Regions from separate parts of the Pseudactinotalea sp. HY160 genome, predicted to be linked through region 1. Evidence: predicted binding sites of a transcription regulator. Region 1 holds the regulator's gene; each other region holds the start of a gene.
What was found. Region 1 encodes LexA, which represses DNA repair genes until DNA is damaged. Its sites were predicted from a motif close to TCGAACANNTGTTCGA; they were not measured.
Positions count from the first base shown of each region.

Region 2: the regulator LexA is predicted to act here: its motif matches at 3,597-3,612, upstream of uvrA (excinuclease ABC subunit UvrA).
Region 3: the regulator LexA is predicted to act here: its motif matches at 3,025-3,040, upstream of ruvA (Holliday junction branch migration protein RuvA).

Region 1 is NZ_WHMT01000004.1:95,698-101,533, reverse strand. It holds gene GCG21_RS05915 (ATP-dependent DNA helicase) at 1-1,446, shown strand, start outside; gene lexA (transcriptional repressor LexA) at 1,502-2,206, opposite strand; gene GCG21_RS16175 (LysM peptidoglycan-binding domain-containing protein) at 2,724-3,320, shown strand; gene nrdR (transcriptional regulator NrdR) at 3,484-3,954, shown strand; gene mgrA (L-glyceraldehyde 3-phosphate reductase) at 3,987-5,027, opposite strand; gene GCG21_RS16170 (DUF5302 domain-containing protein) at 5,241-5,417, shown strand; gene serA (phosphoglycerate dehydrogenase) at 5,504-5,836, opposite strand, start outside.
Region 2 is NZ_WHMT01000006.1:157,177-163,012, reverse strand. It holds gene GCG21_RS08095 (DUF4342 domain-containing protein) at 1-240, shown strand, start outside; gene uvrA (excinuclease ABC subunit UvrA) at 601-3,576, opposite strand; gene GCG21_RS08085 (YciI family protein) at 3,751-4,032, shown strand; gene GCG21_RS08080 (HNH endonuclease signature motif containing protein) at 4,186-5,836, opposite strand, start outside.
Region 3 is NZ_WHMT01000003.1:150,616-156,451, forward strand. It holds gene secD (protein translocase subunit SecD) at 1-785, opposite strand, end outside; gene yajC (preprotein translocase subunit YajC) at 824-1,270, opposite strand; gene ruvB (Holliday junction branch migration DNA helicase RuvB) at 1,384-2,406, opposite strand; gene ruvA (Holliday junction branch migration protein RuvA) at 2,399-3,007, opposite strand; gene ruvC (crossover junction endodeoxyribonuclease RuvC) at 3,120-3,722, opposite strand; gene GCG21_RS05010 (YebC/PmpR family DNA-binding transcriptional regulator) at 3,811-4,566, opposite strand; gene GCG21_RS05015 (NUDIX hydrolase) at 4,711-5,295, opposite strand; gene GCG21_RS05020 (hypothetical protein) at 5,563-5,796, opposite strand.

The sequences.
Region 1 (5,836 bases):
CCCGCGGGCGTGAGCGACCGGGCCTGGCGGCAGGTCTCGATCAGCGCGCTCGAGTGCCTCGGTCAGAAGTGCCCACTCCTGGACGAGTGCTTCCCCGAGGCGGCGCGCAGGCGATCGCGGGAGGCCGACGTCGTGATCACGAACCACGCCATGCTCGGGGTCGCGGCCTCGGGCTCCCCGCGCGCCCTGCCGGAGCACGATGTGCTCATCATCGACGAGGCGCACGAACTGCCGTCCCGGGTCACCTCCCAGGCGACGGTCGAGCTCTCCGGAGCGGCGGTCGAGCGGGTCGCCCGGCTCGCGCGCCGGCACGCGGGCCTGGCGACGACCGCCCTCGACGAGGGGGCCGCGGCCCTGCGGGAGGCGCTGGCCCACGCGCAGCCGGGCCGATGGCCCCGCGGGCTGCCGATCGAGGTGAACGCGGCGGCCCGCGCGATCGACGCCGGCACCCGCGAGGTGCTCACCGCGTTGCGGGAGAGTCGCGGCGCGGGGAAGGGCGACCAGGGTGGCACGCTCATGGCCCGCTCCGCCCTCGTCGAACTCGCCGAGGTGACCGACCGACTCCTGTCGGACTCGATCGCCGAGAACCGTGATGTGGTCTGGTGCGAGGCGCCCCGACAGGCCGGCGAGGCTCCCCGGATCATGGTCGCCCCGCTCGAGGTCGCGGGGCGGATCGCGGGGGAGCTGCTCGGGGAGAAGGCGGTCGTGTGCACCTCCGCCACCCTCACCCTCGGCGGGCGGTTCGAGCCGGTGGCCGCCATGATCGGCCTCGCCGGCGACTACGAGGGAATCGAGGTCGCCTCGCCGTTCGACTACCGCGCCCAGGGCATCGTCTACGTGGCCAAGCACCTGCCGCCACCGGGGCGAGAGGGCCCGAGCGACCAGCTCCTCGACGAGGTGGCCGAGCTGATCACGGCGGCCGGCGGGCGCACGCTCGGCCTGTTCTCCTCGCGCCGGGCCGCCGAGGCCGTGGCCGAGGTCATGCGCGAACGGCTCGAGGTGCCGATCCTCGTCCAGGGCGAGGACTCCATCGGCTCGCTCGTGCGTCGATTCATCGAGGACGACGCCAGTTGCCTCTTCGGCACGCTCACCCTGTGGCAGGGGGTCGACGTGCCGGGGGACACGTGCCGACTCGTGCTCATGGACCGCATCCCATTCCCGCGGCCGGACGACCCGGTCATGTCGGCGCGTTCCGACGCCGTCAAGGCCCGCGGCGGCAACGGCTTCATGCAGGTGGCGGCCGCGCACGCAGCCCTCCTGCTCGCCCAGGGGGCCGGTCGGCTCATCCGGGGGGTGGGTGACCGCGGCGTCGTGGCGGTCCTGGACCCGCGGCTCGCGACCGCCCGCTACGGCAGCTTCCTCGCGGCGTCCCTGCCTCCGCTGTGGCCCACGACCGACCCTGCGCTCGTGCGGGCCGCCCTCACCCGGCTGCGCGAGGGCTCCTGAGGCTCGTCCCCGCGCCCCAGCAGGAGCGGGGGAGCCGGCGCGAAGGAACGGGCGGCTAGAGTGCGCGCAGAACCGCGACGACGCGCCCGAGGATGACCGCGTGGGTGCCGTCGATGGGGGAGTAGTTCGGGTTCGCCGGGTGGAGCCAGCGGCCGTCGTCCGCGTGCCGCAGCGTCTTGACCGTGGCCTCGCCGTCGATCATGGCGGCGACGATCTCGCCGTTCTCGGCCACGGACTGTGACCGGACCACGACCCAGTCGTCCTCGCAGATGGCGGCCTCGATCATCGAGTCGCCCACCACCTTGAGAAGGAACAGTTCGCCGTCGCCGACGAGCTGCTTCGGCAGGGGGAAGACGTCGTCGATGGCCTGCTCGGCCAGGATCGGCCCGCCCGCCGCGATTCGGCCCACGACCGGCACGAAGGAGGGCTCGACCGTCACGGCGCCCTCGTTCGTGGCGAAGGTCGGCGCGCCCTCCGTCGAGGGGGCGTCTGCCGCGTCCGTGCCGACGGAACCGTCGGGATCGATGAGCTCGATCGCCCGGGTCGCGATCGGGTCGCGTCGGAGGAGACCCTTCTCCTCGAGCACCTGGAGCTGATACTTGACGGACGACGGGCTGGCGAGTCCCACGGCCTCGCCGATCTCGCGCATCGTGGGCGGGTAGCCGCGTTCGCTCAGGGAGTCGCGGATGCACGCCATGATCCGCGCCTGCCGTTCGGTCAGATCGGCGGCGGGGCGCCCGGTCTCGGCGGTGGGGCTCATGGACTCTCCTTCGTTCCGTTCCGGCCGGGGGCCCGGGACCGGGGCGTGGCCACGCCGCGAACCTCCCGGCGCCGGAGATCCGAACGGGTCGATCGGATGTCGGTGGTCGGTGCTCAGCTTGGTCGTGATGTTGATCAGCCTACGGCCGCAGACACCGGTTCGCCCAACATATGTTCGAACCGCGTGTCGACATCGGCCGGGCTTCCTGTTATCTTCGTACAAGCGTACGACGAACGGACGTTCGAGAGGAACGACGATGAGTGTTCTAGCTTCAACGAAGCCCCACCGTGCCGGCCGCCCACTCCCCGCCGCAGTCCCGCAGCGGGGACCCCGCCCGACCGACCCCGCGCGCCGCTCCCGCCGGGCCCACATGGTGCTCCTGCCCGAATGGAGCGAATCGCCGGAGCGGGCCGAGGACCGTGCTCCCGGCCGCGGGAGCGGAGCGGGCGATGTCGCCGCCCGGCTCCCGATCCGGTCGCTCCCGCATCGTTCCACCACCGTCCCCGCGACCGCACCCGTGACCACCCCGCTCCCGACCCGGGCGCCCGTCGAGCCTCGACGTGAGGCCGCCCCGGCCGTTCGGACCGGGCTCCACCAGCACGTGGGAGAGGCGCTCTCGCTCGTGGTCTCCCGGCCCGTCGGCCGCATCGTCAACCGGCCGGTCGGCCGGATCGAGCCGACGCCGACGCTTACGCGGGCTCCGGCGCGGGTGCCCTCGTCTGCGCCGCGGTCGCTGTCACATGCGGCAGCCACGCACTCGGTAGCCACGCACTCGGTAGCCACGCACTCCGTCGCGGCGAGCCCCGCGCGCCGGCGGAGCTTCTCCCAGCTGACCGTCCGCGGCCAGCGGGTCCTGGTCGGCGCCGGGTTCGCCCTGGCGGTCGGACTCGGATCGCTCGTGGGTGGCCTCGTGCAGTCCGGCGGAGACGTGCCCGCGGCGACCGACGTCGTCACGGTCGAGTCCGGCGAGAGTCTCTGGCAGATCGCCGGCGCCGTGGCCGAGCCGGGCGCGGACCTGCGGCCGCTCATGGAGGAGATCCGCGCGCTCAACTCCCTCGACGGTTCCGCCCTCACCGGCGGCCAGAGCCTCCTCGTCCCCGTGGCGGCGGGCTGAGCATGCCACCGCGGCCACGTGCACCGGCGGGGCGGAGCCCGACGTGCACCGGGGGCGGAGCCCGACGTGCACCGGCGGGGCGGAACTCCACTTGCACCGGCGGGGTGGAACCCGTAGCGTTTCCCGGAGTTACAGATATGTGATTCGAAGGGATGGTGCACGGGTGCATTGCCCATTCTGTCGACACCCCGACTCGCGAGTCGTCGATTCGCGAACCGCCGAGGACGGCTCCTCGATTCGGCGCAGGCGTCAATGCCCCAACTGCGGTCGGCGTTTCACCACGCTCGAGACGACGAGCCTGTCGGTGATGAAGCGCTCCGGCGCGGTCGAGCCGTTCAGTCGTGACAAGGTCATCGCCGGCGTGCGGAAGGCCTGCCAGGGCCGCCCGGTGAGCGAGGATCAGTTCGCGCTGCTCGCCCAGCAGGTGGAGGAGGCGGTGCGCAGCACGGGGGCCGCGGAGATCGACGCGCACGAGGTCGGCCTGACGATCCTCGGCCCGCTCCGGGATCTCGACGAGGTGGCCTACCTGCGCTTCGCCAGCGTCTACCAGGGCTTCAGCTCCCTCACGGACTTCGAGGACGCGATCTCCACGCTGCGACGAGAACGAGACGAGCCCGCGCCCGAGACCCCCTGATCGGCTCTCGCCGCAGCGCGGCGGTGACGCCCTCAGGCGTCGCTCGAGCGGGCCCAGATGTTGATGTCGCCGTCGCGCGCGAAGCGGTCGATGCGCTCGAGTTCGTCCGCCGTGAAGTCCAGGTTCGCCAGCGCACCGAGCGTGTCGCTCAGCTGCTCCACGCTCGAGGCGCCCACGAGGGCGGTGGTCACGCGCGGGTCGCGGAGCACCCAGGCGATCGCCATCTGCGCCAGGCTCTGGCCGCGCGCCTGAGCCACCTCGTGGAGTGAACGGATCGCCGTCAGATTCTGCTCGCTGAGATGCTCGGAGCGGAGCGAACCGTGCCGCGCGGCCCGAGAGCCCTCCGGGACTCCGTGCAGGTACTTTCCGGTGAGCAGTCCCTGTGCCAGCGGGGAGAACACGACCGAGCCCATGCCCGCCGACCCGAGCACGTCGAGGACGCTCTCGCCCGAGGTGTCGGGCTCCTCGATCCAGCGATTGAGCATCGAGTAGGACGGCTGGTGCACGAGCAGGTCGAGGCCGATGTCGGCACAGACGGCCAGGGCCTCGCGAGTGCGGGTCGCCGAGTACGAGGAGATCCCCGCGTACAGCGCCCGGCCCGAGTCGACCGCGGTCTTGAGGGCCCCCATCGTCTCCCGCAGCGGCGTGTTCGGATCGAATCGGTGACTGTAGAAGATGTCGACGTACGGCAGGCCGAGTCGGTCGAGGGAGGCGTCGAGCGAGGCGAGCAGGTACTTGCGGGAGCCCCATTGGCCGTAGGGCCCGGGCCACATGTCGTACCCGGCCTTCGTCGTGACGACGAGCTGGTCGCGCAGGCCGGCGAGGTCCGAGTGGAGCACTCGGGCGAAGTTGCGCTCGGCCGACCCCGGCGGCGGTCCGTAGTTGTTCGCCAGGTCGATCTGCGTGATCCCCTGGTCGATCGCGTGCAGGATGATGTCGCGCTGGCGCTGCAGCGGCGTGTTGTCGCCGAAGTTCTGCCACAGGCCCAGCGAGATCGCTGGGAGGTCCAAGCCGCTGCGTCCGGCGCGACGCATGGGCATCCGGTCATATCGATCAGCTGCGGGGGTGTACATGCCCCGACCCTATCGGCACCGATCGGGGGTGGGCCCCGAGTGATCCGGGCCGATCCGGTCCGATCCGGTCCCGGCCGACCCGGGCGCGGCCGGGCCGACGCGGGCCGACGCGGGCCACGCCGTCAATAAGCTGGGCAGCCGCGACCGTCCTTGGCAAGCTGGGGGGAGTGGGTCAGCCGGACCCCGGTACAGACAGGTCACTAGGAGGCTCAGATGGCTGAGAACCAGGACGAATACGCCGACGCGAAGGCGAAGATGCGCGCAGCGCTCGAACGGAAGAAGGAGACCGAGCATGCGCGGGCCGACGGCCGCTCCAACACCGGGTCGATCCACGGCTCGGAGGTGACCGGCGCCGAGGGGAGGCGGATGTTCCGCCGCAAGTCCGGCTGAGCGCCACCTGCCGCAGACCAGCGGGGACGCCTGGCCACCCCCCGGGTGGTCGGGCGTCCCCGCTGTGTGTGTCCGCTCCGGGCGACTCAGGCGCCGGCGGGGGTGAGCACGCGCACCCGGATGGTGCCGTCGATCTGCTCCATGCCCGCCACGGCCTCGGCCGCGAGCCGGGAGGAGACGTCGGTCACCGCGTAGCCGAGGTGGCCCACGGTCCCGAGCACCTGGGACTCGATGTTCGCGCCCGCGGTCGAGAGCACCTGGTTGATGCCGGCCAGCACGCCGGGAACGTTGCGGTGCAGGTGCGTCACGCGCACGTTCGACCCCCGCGGGGTCTCGAGCACGAGCGCCGGCACGTTGACGGAGAGGTTCGTGGTGCCCAGCGTGAAGTAGTCGCGCAGCTTCGCCGAGACGAACTTGCC
Region 2 (5,836 bases), on a different contig from region 1:
GAGGGGAACGTGCGCCGGGTCTACATCAAGAACGACTCGGGGCGCACGCTGCTGGAGATCCCGCTCACGGCCGGGGTCGCGGTCACAGCGGCCGCCGCGATCCTCGCCCCAGTGCTCGTGGCCGTCGGCGCCGTCGCGGCGCTGCTCACGAGCGTGACCGTGGGCGTCGAGCGGGTCGGCACGAGCGAGGGCGACGCACCCGCCGACCCGGACGACGAGGTGGACCTAGGCCACTCCTAGCGTCACTGGCCGCTCAGCGTCTCGAACCCGTCAGGCTGTGGCCGTCTCGACCTTCTGCGCCTTCGACGAGGCACCCGCCTCGTGAGCCTCACCGCTCGGCGCGAGCCGCTCCCTCACTGAGACGGTCGCATGCGCTCGTCGGCGGGGTCAATCCGGACCACAATGTGACACGAAGCGGTCCGAGCGCTGAACGAATATCCGAATTCGAGGCACTGACCGACCTGCCCGGGCATCCGCTGACCCCGAATATCCTGGCTAGCCCGACCCGACCGGTCGAACGGTAGATCGTGCACCGAAATCCGCCCGGGGCGGTGCCAGAAGCACCATTCGGTAGGCGAAGTCAGGCCGGAAGGTCCGCCGTCAGGCGGTGGCGGCCTTGACCTTCGCCGCCTTCGCCTTCACGGCCGCCGCGGACTTGCGCGCGGAGCGCGCCTTCGGGCGGGCGAGGGCCGCGACCGGGGTGACGGGCTTGAGCTCGGGTGAGGAGCCGGCGTCCAGAATCTCGGCGATGAAACGGCCGGTGTGACTCGCGGGCACGGCGGCCACCTGCTCGGGCGTGCCCTGGGCGACCACCGTGCCGCCGCCGTCGCCGCCCTCGGGCCCCATGTCGATGAGCCAGTCGGCGCTCTTGATCACGTCGAGGTTGTGCTCGATCACGATCACGGTGTTGCCCTTGTCGACGAGCCCCTCGAGCACGTGCATGAGCTTGCGCACGTCCTCGAAGTGGAGCCCCGTGGTGGGCTCGTCGAGCACGTACACGGTGCGCCCGCTCGAGCGCTTCTGCAGCTCGGAGGCGAGCTTGACCCGCTGGGCCTCCCCGCCGGAGAGGGTCGGGGCGCTCTGCCCGAGCCGCACGTACCCGAGGCCGACGTCCACGAGGGTGGTGAGGTGGCGGGCGATCGCCGGCACCGCCGCGAAGAACTCGGCCGCCTCGGCGATCGGCATGTGGAGCACGTCGGCCACGGACTTGCCCTTGAAGTGCACCTCGAGGGTCTCCCGGTTGTAGCGCGCGCCGTCGCAGACCTCGCACGGCACGTACACGTCGGGCAGGAAGTTCATCTCGATCTTCAGGGTGCCGTCGCCGGAGCAGGCCTCGCACCGGCCGCCCTTGACGTTGAAGGAGAATCGGCCCGGCGTGTAGCCGCGCACCTTCGCCTCCTCGGTCTCGGCGAAGAGCCGGCGCACGTGGTCCCACACCCCGGTGTAGGTGGCCGGGTTCGAGCGGGGGGTGCGCCCGATCGGGCTCTGGTCGACGTGCACGACCTTGTCGAGGTTGTCGATCCCCGTGACCCGCTTGTGCCGCCCGGGCACGAGCCGGGCGCCGTTCAGCTCGTTCGCGAGCACCTGGTAGAGCACCGTGTTCACCAGGGTCGACTTGCCCGAGCCGGACACGCCGGTCACCCCGATGAAGCAGCCGATCGGGAACTTCACCGTGATGCCGCGAAGGTTGTTCTCCCGCGCCCCCTCGACCGTGATCCACCGGTCGGGATCGGGCCGGCGACGCGCGTCGGGCAGCTCGATCCGCCGGCGGCCGGCGAGGTAGGCGCCCGTGAGCGACTCGGTGTTCGCGAGCAGGCCGGCGACGTCGCCCGAGTGCACGATGTGTCCGCCGAGCTCACCGGCACCGGGCCCGATGTCGACGATGTGGTCGGCGGTGCGGATCGTGTCCTCGTCGTGCTCGACCACGATGAGCGTGTTGCCGAGGTCCCGCAGCCGCGTCAGCGTGTCGATGAGGCGGCGGTTGTCGCGCTGGTGCAGCCCGATCGAGGGCTCGTCGAGCACGTAGAGCACGCCCACGAGCCCGGACCCGATCTGGGTGGCGAGTCGGATCCGCTGCGCCTCGCCACCGGAGAGCGTGGCGGCCGCCCGGGCGAGGGTGAGGTAGTCGAGGCCGACGTCGAGGAGGAACCCGAGGCGGGCGTGGATCTCCTTGAGCACCTGGGCCGCGATCGCCGCCTCCCGCTCCCCCAGGGTCAGCTCGTCGAGGAAGACCTTGGCCGAGCGGATCGGCAGGTGCGTGAGCTCGGCGATCGACTTGCCGCCGACGGTCACGGCAAGCACCTCCGGCTTGAGCCGCGTGCCCCGGCACACGGGGCACGGCACCTCGCGCATGTACCCCTCGTACTTCTCCCGCGACCACTCGGATTCGGTCTCGCCGTGGCGGCGCTGGAGGAAGTCGATCGCGCCCTCGAACCCGGTGGAGTACTGACGCTCGCGCCCCCACCGGTTCTTGTAGCGCACGTGCACCTTGTGATCCTTGCCGTAGAGCACGGAGTCCTTCGCGCGCTGCGGCAGGGCGCGCCACGGGGTGGTCATGGAGAAGCCCAGGTCGTCGGCGAGGGCCGTGAGTACCCGCTCGAAGTATTGACTATTCGTGGACGCCCACGGCGCGACCGCGCCCTCCGCGAGGCTCAGGTCCTCGTCCGGAACCACGAGCTCCGGGTCGACCTCGAGCCTGGTGCCGATGCCCGTGCACTCGGGGCAGGCGCCGTAGGGGGCGTTGAAGGAGAACGTGCGCGGCTCGATCTCGTCGAGCGCGAGCGGGTGCTCGTTCGGGCACGCCCGCTTCTCGGAGAAGCGCCGTTGCCGGCCCTCGTCGCCGGGGTCGAGGTCGACCAGGTCGATGATCACGAGGCCCTCGGCGATGCCGAGCGCGGTCTCCACCGAGTCCGTGAGCCGGCGCCGGATGTTCTCCCGCACGACGAGCCGGTCGACCACCACGCTGATCGTGTGCTTGATGTTCTTCTCGAGTACCGGCGGCTCGGCGAGGGAGATCGTCTCACCGTCCACCTGCGCGCGGGAGTAGCCGCGGGTCTGCAGGTCACGGAACAGGTCGGCGTACTCGCCCTTGCGGCCCCGCACCATCGGCGCGAGCACCTGGAACCTCGTGCCCTCGGGCAATTCGCGCAGCTGGTCCACGATCTGCTGCGGCGTCTGCGCGGTGACCCGTTCCCCGCACACCGGGCAGTGCTGCGTGCCGGCGCGGGAGTAGAGCAACCGCAGGTAGTCGTACACCTCGGTGATCGTGCCCACCGTCGAGCGGGGGTTCCGGTTCGTCGACTTCTGGTCGATCGACACCGCGGGCGAGAGCCCCTCGATGAAGTCGACGTCCGGCTTGTCCATCTGCCCGAGGAACTGGCGCGCGTACGCGCTGAGAGATTCGACGTAGCGGCGTTGCCCCTCCGCGAAGATCGTGTCGAACGCCAGCGACGACTTACCCGAACCGGACAGGCCCGTGAAGACGATGAGCCGGTCCCGGGGAAGCTCGATGCTGACGTTCTGGAGGTTGTGTTCACGCGCGCCGCGAACCACGAGGGAGTCACTCACGGCGTCCATGGTAGACGCCCGAACGCGGCTCGTACAGCCGTTCGAACCTCGTGTGCCTGCTTGCGGCGGTCACCGCACCGGCCGCGCCCCGGGTCGCGAGGACGGGAGTAGCATCCGGATCGTCATCGGTGGGGCGGTCCGCCCCGCCCTCCACGCAACGCTTTCGAATGGACGACGCAGCTCATGTTCGTAGTCACGTACACCTATGACCCGGTCACCGCCGAGACGGCCGACCGGGTGCGCCCCGACCACCGCGCGTTCCTCGCCGCCCTCGCGGCCACCGGTGAGCTCGTGGCCTCGGGGCCGTGGCTCGACGGAGAGGCGGGAGCGCTCATCCTTCTGCGCGCCGACTCCCGCCAGGCGGTGCTCGACCTCCTCGAGGCCGATCCGTTCCGTGCGGCCGGCGTGATCGCCGAGCGCACGGTGCGGGAGTGGAACCCGGTCATCGGGGTCTTCGCCGAGTAGCCACTCCGGCCGCGGCGCCGTCGAAGCAGCGTGAGGCCCGAGACACCGTGAGGCGCCCTTCAGCGCCGCTTTCGACGACCGAACGGCCCACTCTCTCTCGTGGCTGCGGCCCCACCGCGGAGGCGGTTCACGCCAGGCTGGGTCGGCGCAGGGTCACAGTCCGGAGGGCGGCGACGGGGGCCGATCGGCGAGGATGGCCTCGAGGTCGGCCTCAGTCGGCTCGACGTCACTGTCGGCATTGCCGTATTCGTAGTCGAGGGCGTCCATGAAGGCCTCGTCGAGATCGTCACGGCGAGCCCGCGAGTCCGGTCCTGCCGCAGTGTTCGGGTGACCCCGGTGAGCTTCGAGATCCGTGTGAGCGGCGGGGTTCTGGCGTGCGCCGAGCGCCGTGTCGGCCTCGAGTCCCGGGACCTCCTCGAGTCCCGGGAGAGTCTCGTGGCCCGGAAGAGTCCGATGATCCGGGCGAGCCGGGCGAGCCGGGCGAGCCGGGCGATCCAAGTCCGGCTCGCGGCCGGAAACGGCGCCGAGCCCCTGGAGGTCCGGGAGCACCTCGAGGCCCTGGGATGCGCCGGGCCCCTGGAGGCCCTGGAGCGCACGGAGGTCACGGCGGTGCCAGGCCTGGTCGGTGACCTCGGTCGTGCCGGTCGGGGTGCGCAGGAACCGTAGGCCCATGGGACCGGCCCAGTAGTAGGTTCCGGGTCCGAGCATGACGTACGACCAGGAGCCGCGTCCCTGCGGCTGCCCGGGATGATTATGCGTCTTCCAGCGATGGTGCCGGCGACACAGGCTCGCGAGGTTGCAGGTGCAGGTGGGCCCGCCGGCCGGGTCGCCCTGGGCATCGGTCTTCCAGGGGTCGATGTGGTCGGCATCGCAGGCCCGCGCCGGGCGGGCGCACTTGGGGAACACGCAGGTTCGATCGCGCAGGTGGAGATGGTCCTTGATCACGTCTCCGGCGGCATAGCCGGCGACTTCGTGTTCGGTTTCGAGGTCGATGACCGGACGCACGAATATCTGCGGCCCCCACGACCCACCAGACCCGCGCGGCCCACCGGACCCCCACGGCCCACCGGACCCGCGCGGCCTATCAGAGCCCCGTGGTCCGTCAACGGGCGCGCTGTCGGGCATGGCCGCGTCGTGGGGCGCGGTGAACATGGCCGCGACCTCGGCGGCGGTGATCACGAGCCCGGGCGGGATCCCCGGCCCCTCAATGCGCACGGGTTCACGGGCCAACCGCCCCGCGACATAGGCCGGACCGGTGGCGTGCTCGGGACAGGCCGTTCCTGCCGCGCCCGCGCAGGAGCCATCGACAGACGCGCCGCCGGCGGGCAGGCCGCCGTGATGGTGATCGGGATGATCAGGGGATAGGCCGCCGGGCCGGCGATCGGGACAGGCCGCGCCGGCTACGTGTTCGGGATCGGCCGTGCGCGGCGGATCAGAGCACGATCCACCGGCGGATAGGCCACCGTGATGACGATCGGGATGATCAGGGGATGGGCCGTCGGGATGACGATCGGGTGGTCGGCTTCCAGAATGAGGATCGGGTTGGTCGGGTGGCCTGCCGTCGGGCCAGAACGCGGAGGCGTTCATGTGCAGGTACATGACGACCTTCGCCCGCGGCACACCCCGACCCGACCACGCGGGCCCGCACGACACACCACCGCCCGCAGCCGTCGCAGGGGCCTCGTCGGTCGGGTCCGCCGCAGCTCCGGCCACCGCCGCTTCGCCCACCGCCGCTCCGGCGGCGGGGCCCACGGCTGTACTCCCGGCGGGGCCCGCGGCTGTACTCACGGACGGGCCGTCGAAC
Region 3 (5,836 bases), on a different contig from region 1:
GCGGGATCGTCCCCGCCGCCGCCGATGAGGTTCTCGGGATCGGTGCAGTTGAGGGTGTAGAAGTCGTACCAGTCCTGCTCGGTGATCCAGGCCTGGTCGCTCGGGGAGGTCGGCTCGGTCGTGGGGGTGTCCGAGATCTCGCCGTCGCCGTCGAGGTCGGCCGCCTTGCGGGCCGCCTCGTCGATCTGAGCCGTCGTGGGCGCGGCTCCCGACTCGGTCGAGGGCGCGTCGTCCTCCGTCGCGGGCTCGTCGGCCGGTGCCGCCCCCTCCTCGGGGGCCGCGCTCTCCGTATCGGCGGAACCGTCGGTCCCCTCGGTACCGTCGGTGGGGTTCGCCTCCTCCTGCTCGGCGAGGGCCTGGTCGAGCGCCTGCGGGTCGATGGGTCCGGGCGGCGCCTGGTAGAGGAAGGCACGGAACCGCAGTTGGGCGCTCTGACGCACGAGGTTGAGCGTGTCCTCGTCCGGCTCGCCGGGCAGCGCGACGACGATGTTGGTGCCGCCCTGGCTCGTGATCTCCGCCTCCGAGACGCCGGAGGAGTTGACGCGCTGCCGGATGATCTCGATCGCCTGCTGCACGTCACTGTCGGTGATCTGCGAGCCGTCGTCGGTCTGCGGGGTGAGGATCAGCTGCGTGCCGCCCTCGAGGTCGAGCGCGAGATTGGGCGACCACGACGCGTCGGACAGCTTCGTTCCTCCGAAGATGGAGCCGAAGATGAGCACGACGAGCACGCCGAGCAGGATGAGGCGTGAGGACGGGCGGGACTGCGCAGGAGGGCGTGTAGCCACGGTATGCCTTTCAGGACCGAGCGGATCGGGTCCGCGGGTCAGCGGGATTCGTTGTCAGCGCCGCCCGGGGCCGAGTCCGGGCTCGTGGGTGAGTCCGGGCCGGCGGCGTCCCGCTCGGCGGCCTCGGGCTCGTCGGTCTCGTCGGCGATCTCCCCCAGGTCGGCCACCGACGGCTCGGGCAGCTTGCCCATGATCGCCTGCGGCACGAACGTCACGACGACGCCCGGCGCGACCTCGACGAAGGCCTCACGCGTTCCGATACTCACGATGGTTCCCTGCATGCCGCCGCTCAGCTGCACCTTGTCCCCCGGACGCAGCGAGGCGAGCTGGTCGGCGTTCTTCTTCTGCCGACGACGATTGGAGAACATCATGAAGCCGATGAAGGCCACCGCGATGAGCAGCAGCGGCAACATGCCGGCACCCGCTCCGGTCGCCGCGCCGTTCTGGGCGCTGGGAAGGGCGGTGGCAAGAATATGAAGACCCATGGGGCTTGGTCACTCCATCATGATGTGAACACGGACTGGCTGAGTCTACGTCACTTTGCTGAGGAGGATCGCCAGCGGTTCGGGGACGGAACCCGGCCTCGACCGGGGGCGCGTCAACCGAAGAGCGTGCCCTCCCGGGCCGGCGGCACGAGGCCGATGTGCACGAAGCCGGCGTCGGTGGCCACGCGGCCACGGGCGGTGCGCGCGATCAGCCCCTCACGAACGAGGAACGGCTCCGCGACGGTCTCGACCGTCTCGGGCTCCTCGCCCACGGCGACCGCCAGCGTGCTCAAGCCGACCGGCCCGCCGCCGAAGCGTCGACACAGGGAGTGCAGCACGGACCGGTCGAGCCGGTCGAGCCCGCGGGCGTCCACCTCGAACACGGTGAGCGCCGCCTGGGCGGCGGCGAGGTCGAGCACGCCCGTGCCGCGCACCTGGGCCCAGTCCTGCACGCGCCGCAGCAGCCGGTTCGCGATCCGCGGCGTTCCCCGCGACCTCGTGGCGATCTCCGCGGCCGCGCGCTCGTCGAGCTCGGCGCCGAGCAGCCGCGCGGATCGGGTGAGCACGGTGCGCAGGTCGTCGGCGGAGTAGAAGTCCAGGTGGCCGGTGAAGCCGAACCGGTCGCGCAGCGGCGCGGGCAGCAGGCCGGAGCGGGTCGTGGCTCCGACGACCGTGAACGGGGGCAGCGTGAGCGGGATGGAGGTCGCCCCAGGGCCCTTCCCGACGACCACGTCGACCCGGAAGTCCTCCATCGCGAGGTAGAGCATCTCCTCCGCCGGTCGGGCCAGGCGATGGATCTCGTCGATGAAGAGGATGTCGCCCTCCTGGACCCCGGAGAGGATCGCGGCCAGGTCACCGGCGTGGGTGATCGCCGGGCCGGACGTGAGTCGCAGGGAGCCCCCGACCTCGCCGGCGATGATCATGGCCAGCGTCGTCTTCCCGAGCCCGGGCGGACCGGCGAGGAGGACGTGATCGGGAGTGCGCCCGCGCGCCCGCGCGGCCTCGAGCACGAGGCTCAGCTGGTCGCCCACGACCGGCTGTCCGACGAACTCGGAGAGCCGCTTGGGGCGCAGCGCCGACTCCGCCGCACGCTCGACCTCGTCGGCCTCGGCCGCGAGCAGGTGGGCCTCATCCACGGGTGCCTCCCAGGGCCTGGAGCGCCGCCCGGAGCACGCCCGCGGTGTCGGCCGGGTCGAGGCCGTCCGCGGTGACCGCGGCGATGGCCTTCTCGGCGGCCTTCGGGTTCCAGCCGAGGCCCTCAAGCGCGGCGAGCACGTCCGCGCTCACCGCGGCCGCGGCGCCGGCGGCCGGGCCGGGCCCGCCCGTGTCGCCGGCGGGCGCTCCGAGCTTGCCCTGCAGCTCGAGCACGAGCCGCTTGGCGGACTTCTCCCCCACGCCCGGGACCCGCCGCAGCGCGGCGGTGTCCTCGCGGTCGATCGCGCCGCGGACCTCGTCCGGGGTGTGGACGGCGAGCATCGCCAGGGCGAGCCGGGGGCCGACCCCGGAGACGGTCTGGAGGGTCTCGAACATGTCCCGCTCCTCGACGGCCACGAAGCCGTAGAGGGTGAGCGCCTCCTCGCGCACCACGAGGGAGGTCGCGAGCACCGCCTCCCGACCGTGCCGCAGCTGCGCGAGGGTGTGGGGCGTGGTGTAGACCCGGTAGCCGAGACCGGAGACGTCGACATCGACCGAGTCGAGGCCGATCCGCAGGACATCGCCGCGCACGGACGCGATCATCGAGGCACCTCATTCATCCGAACGTTTGTACGACACCGTACCGCGGTCGCGGGCGCCCGCGTCAAGCGACGCGCCCGGCCACCGGTTCCGGACGGACGGCGATCGTGCTCGCTCATGTGTTCGGCGCGCGCCGGGAGGCCCGCTCGGCGGCCGCCCGCGCACGGGCCCACCGGTGTTGGGCGGGGGTCATCGTCGAGGCGGCGGCCACGGCGGGTGCGGTGTGTCCGCCCCGGTCGAGGGCCGCGGCCCGGCCTCGCCACGCGTGGGTGATCGCGAGGGCGAGCGCGTCGGCCGCGTCGGCGGGCCGCGGCGGCTCCTCGAGCTCGAGGATCCGCCGGACCATCTCCTGCACCTGCGCCTTGCCCGCGCCGCCGTAGCCGCTCACCGTCGCCTTGACCTCGGTGGGAGTGTGCAGGGCGACGGCGCAGCCCGCGCGGGCGGCGGCGACCATCGCCAGGCCGGCGACCTGGGTCGTCGCCGAGACGGTACTGACGTTGTTGCCCACATAGACCCGCTCGATCGCGACGGCTTCGGGTTCCAGTCGGGCGATCCAGGCCGTCAGTTCATCGGCGATGGCGAGGAGGCGTTCCTCGAGCGGCATCTCGGGGGTGGTCCGGGCGACCCCGACGTCGACGAGCCGCACCCGCCGCTCGCGCACCTCGACGGCGCCGAGGCCGCAGCGCGTCAGGCCCGGGTCGACGCCGAGGATCCGCATTCGACCAGCCTGCCACGGCCGCCCGCCCGGGGGCCGGAGCGAGGCCGCCGAGTCGCGCTCGCTCCGGGCGTGCTCGCTCCGGGCGCGATCACTCCGCCTCGAGTTCGGCCATGACCTCGTCGGAGGCGTCGAAGTTGGCATAGACGTTCTGCACGTCGTCCGATTCCTCGAGGGTGTCGATGAGGCGGAGCACCTTCCGGGCGCCGTCGGCATCGACCTCGACCTCCATCGAGGGGTGGAAGACGACGTCGGCGGAGTCGTATTCGATCCCCGCGTCCTGGAGCGCGACCCGTGCCTGGACGACGTCGGTCGCCTCGGTGAGGACCTCGATGAACTCGCCGTGATCGGTCACCTCCTCGCCACCCGCCTCGAGCACCGCCTCGAGCACCGCCTCCTCGGACGTGCCGTCGCTCGGAACGACGATGAGGCCCTTGCGGTGGAAGAGGTAGGAGACGGAGCCGGGGTCGGCGAGGTTTCCGCCGTTGCGGGTGAACGCCACGCGCACGTCGGACGCCGCCCGGTTGCGGTTGTCGGTCAGGCATTCGACGAGCACCGCCACGCCGCCGGGCGCATAGCCCTCGTACATGATCGTGTCGTAGTCGGACCCCCCGGCCTCCGCACCCGAGCCGCGCTTGACGGCCCGGTCGATGTTGTCGTTCGGGACCGAGGACTTCTTCGCCTTCTGGATGGCGTCATACAAGGTGGGGTTCCCGGCCGGGTCACCGCCGCCCGTGCGCGCCGCCACCTCGATGTTCTTGATCATCTTCGCGAACAGCTTGCCGCGCTTCGCGTCGATGGCCGCCTTCTTGTGCTTGGTCGTGGCCCACTTGGAGTGACCTGCCATGCCGTATCTCCTTCGCTGTCGTGGTCCGGCCGCGCGCCCGAACCGATCGATGGGCCGACTCGCGGTGACCCGCGGAGCCCCACAGATCCGGTCGGGTACCCGCCTCGAGGGGCGCGGGGGCCGGGCTGACGTCCGCCGTCGATCCTACCCGTTCGACGGCCCGTGACGCCGCTCGCCGCCCGGAGGGGCCGGGCGCTGGTCGTCGTTGTCGTCGGCCAGGTGGATGAGCGTGCCGTCCCAGCCGCGCGCCAACCGGGCCGCGAGCGTGGGCAGGCCGTGCGGGAACACCTCGGCGGCGGTGGCGGAGAGCTCCCCGAGCGGCCACCACCGCAGTTCGTCCATGAAGTCGCGCTCGATCGCGGTCCAGCCCGCCCGGCTCAGCGTCGTCTCGCCGTCGGCGCGGGCGAGGAAGAAGTCCTCGTCCTGCCGCACGGTCTCGGCGAAGAAGTCGAATCGCGCCCGGCGGCGCAGCACCGGTCCGACCAGTCCGGCCGGGTCCAACCGCATCCCGGTCTCCTCGTCGACCTCGCGCACGGCCGCCTCCCGCGGGGACTCGCCGGGGTCGATCCCGCCGCCGATCGTGAACCACCAGCTGCGCCCGGGGTCGTCCGCGTCGTGACCGCGAGCCAGCAGCAGCCGGTCCTCGTCGTCGAAGAGCAGCACGCGGGCGGCGCTGCGGTACAGCACCCCGTCCGCGCACCGGACCCAGTCCGGACCGAGCGAGCTCACCGGACGCGCTCGCCCGTGTGGCCACGCCGGCCGCGCGCGGCGGCGAGCCTGGAACCTGCGTGCATAGCGGCCAGGATAGCGGGCGCGCCGTCATCGCCGGGCGGATCGCGCTCGAGGTCGGCCACGCCGCGGGTGACCACGTGCCCGCGCTGTCCTCTCAGCCTGCCGCTACCGGATCGCCCCGCATCATCTCGGTGGCGTCTGTGACACGTGGGTCCAGTCCTGGATCACCGAACAACAGGACCGCGACCGACGTGTCGAGAACGATCACGATCGGTTGCGTTCGGCGTCCCGGGCAGCCAGCACGTCCTCGGTCGTCAGGCTCGACCGGCCGCGCCGGGCGACGACGTCATCGATCAGTGCACGGTTCCCCGCGAACGACGCCTCCCACACAACGATCTCTCGGAGGTACATGGTCAACGACTGCCCACGCTCGCGCGCACGCTCGGCGAGGACGATGCGGATCTCGTCCGGAACGTCACGAATCTGCAGGTGCGTCATGCATGAACGCTACATGCGTTCTACCAACAGGAGAAGGGGA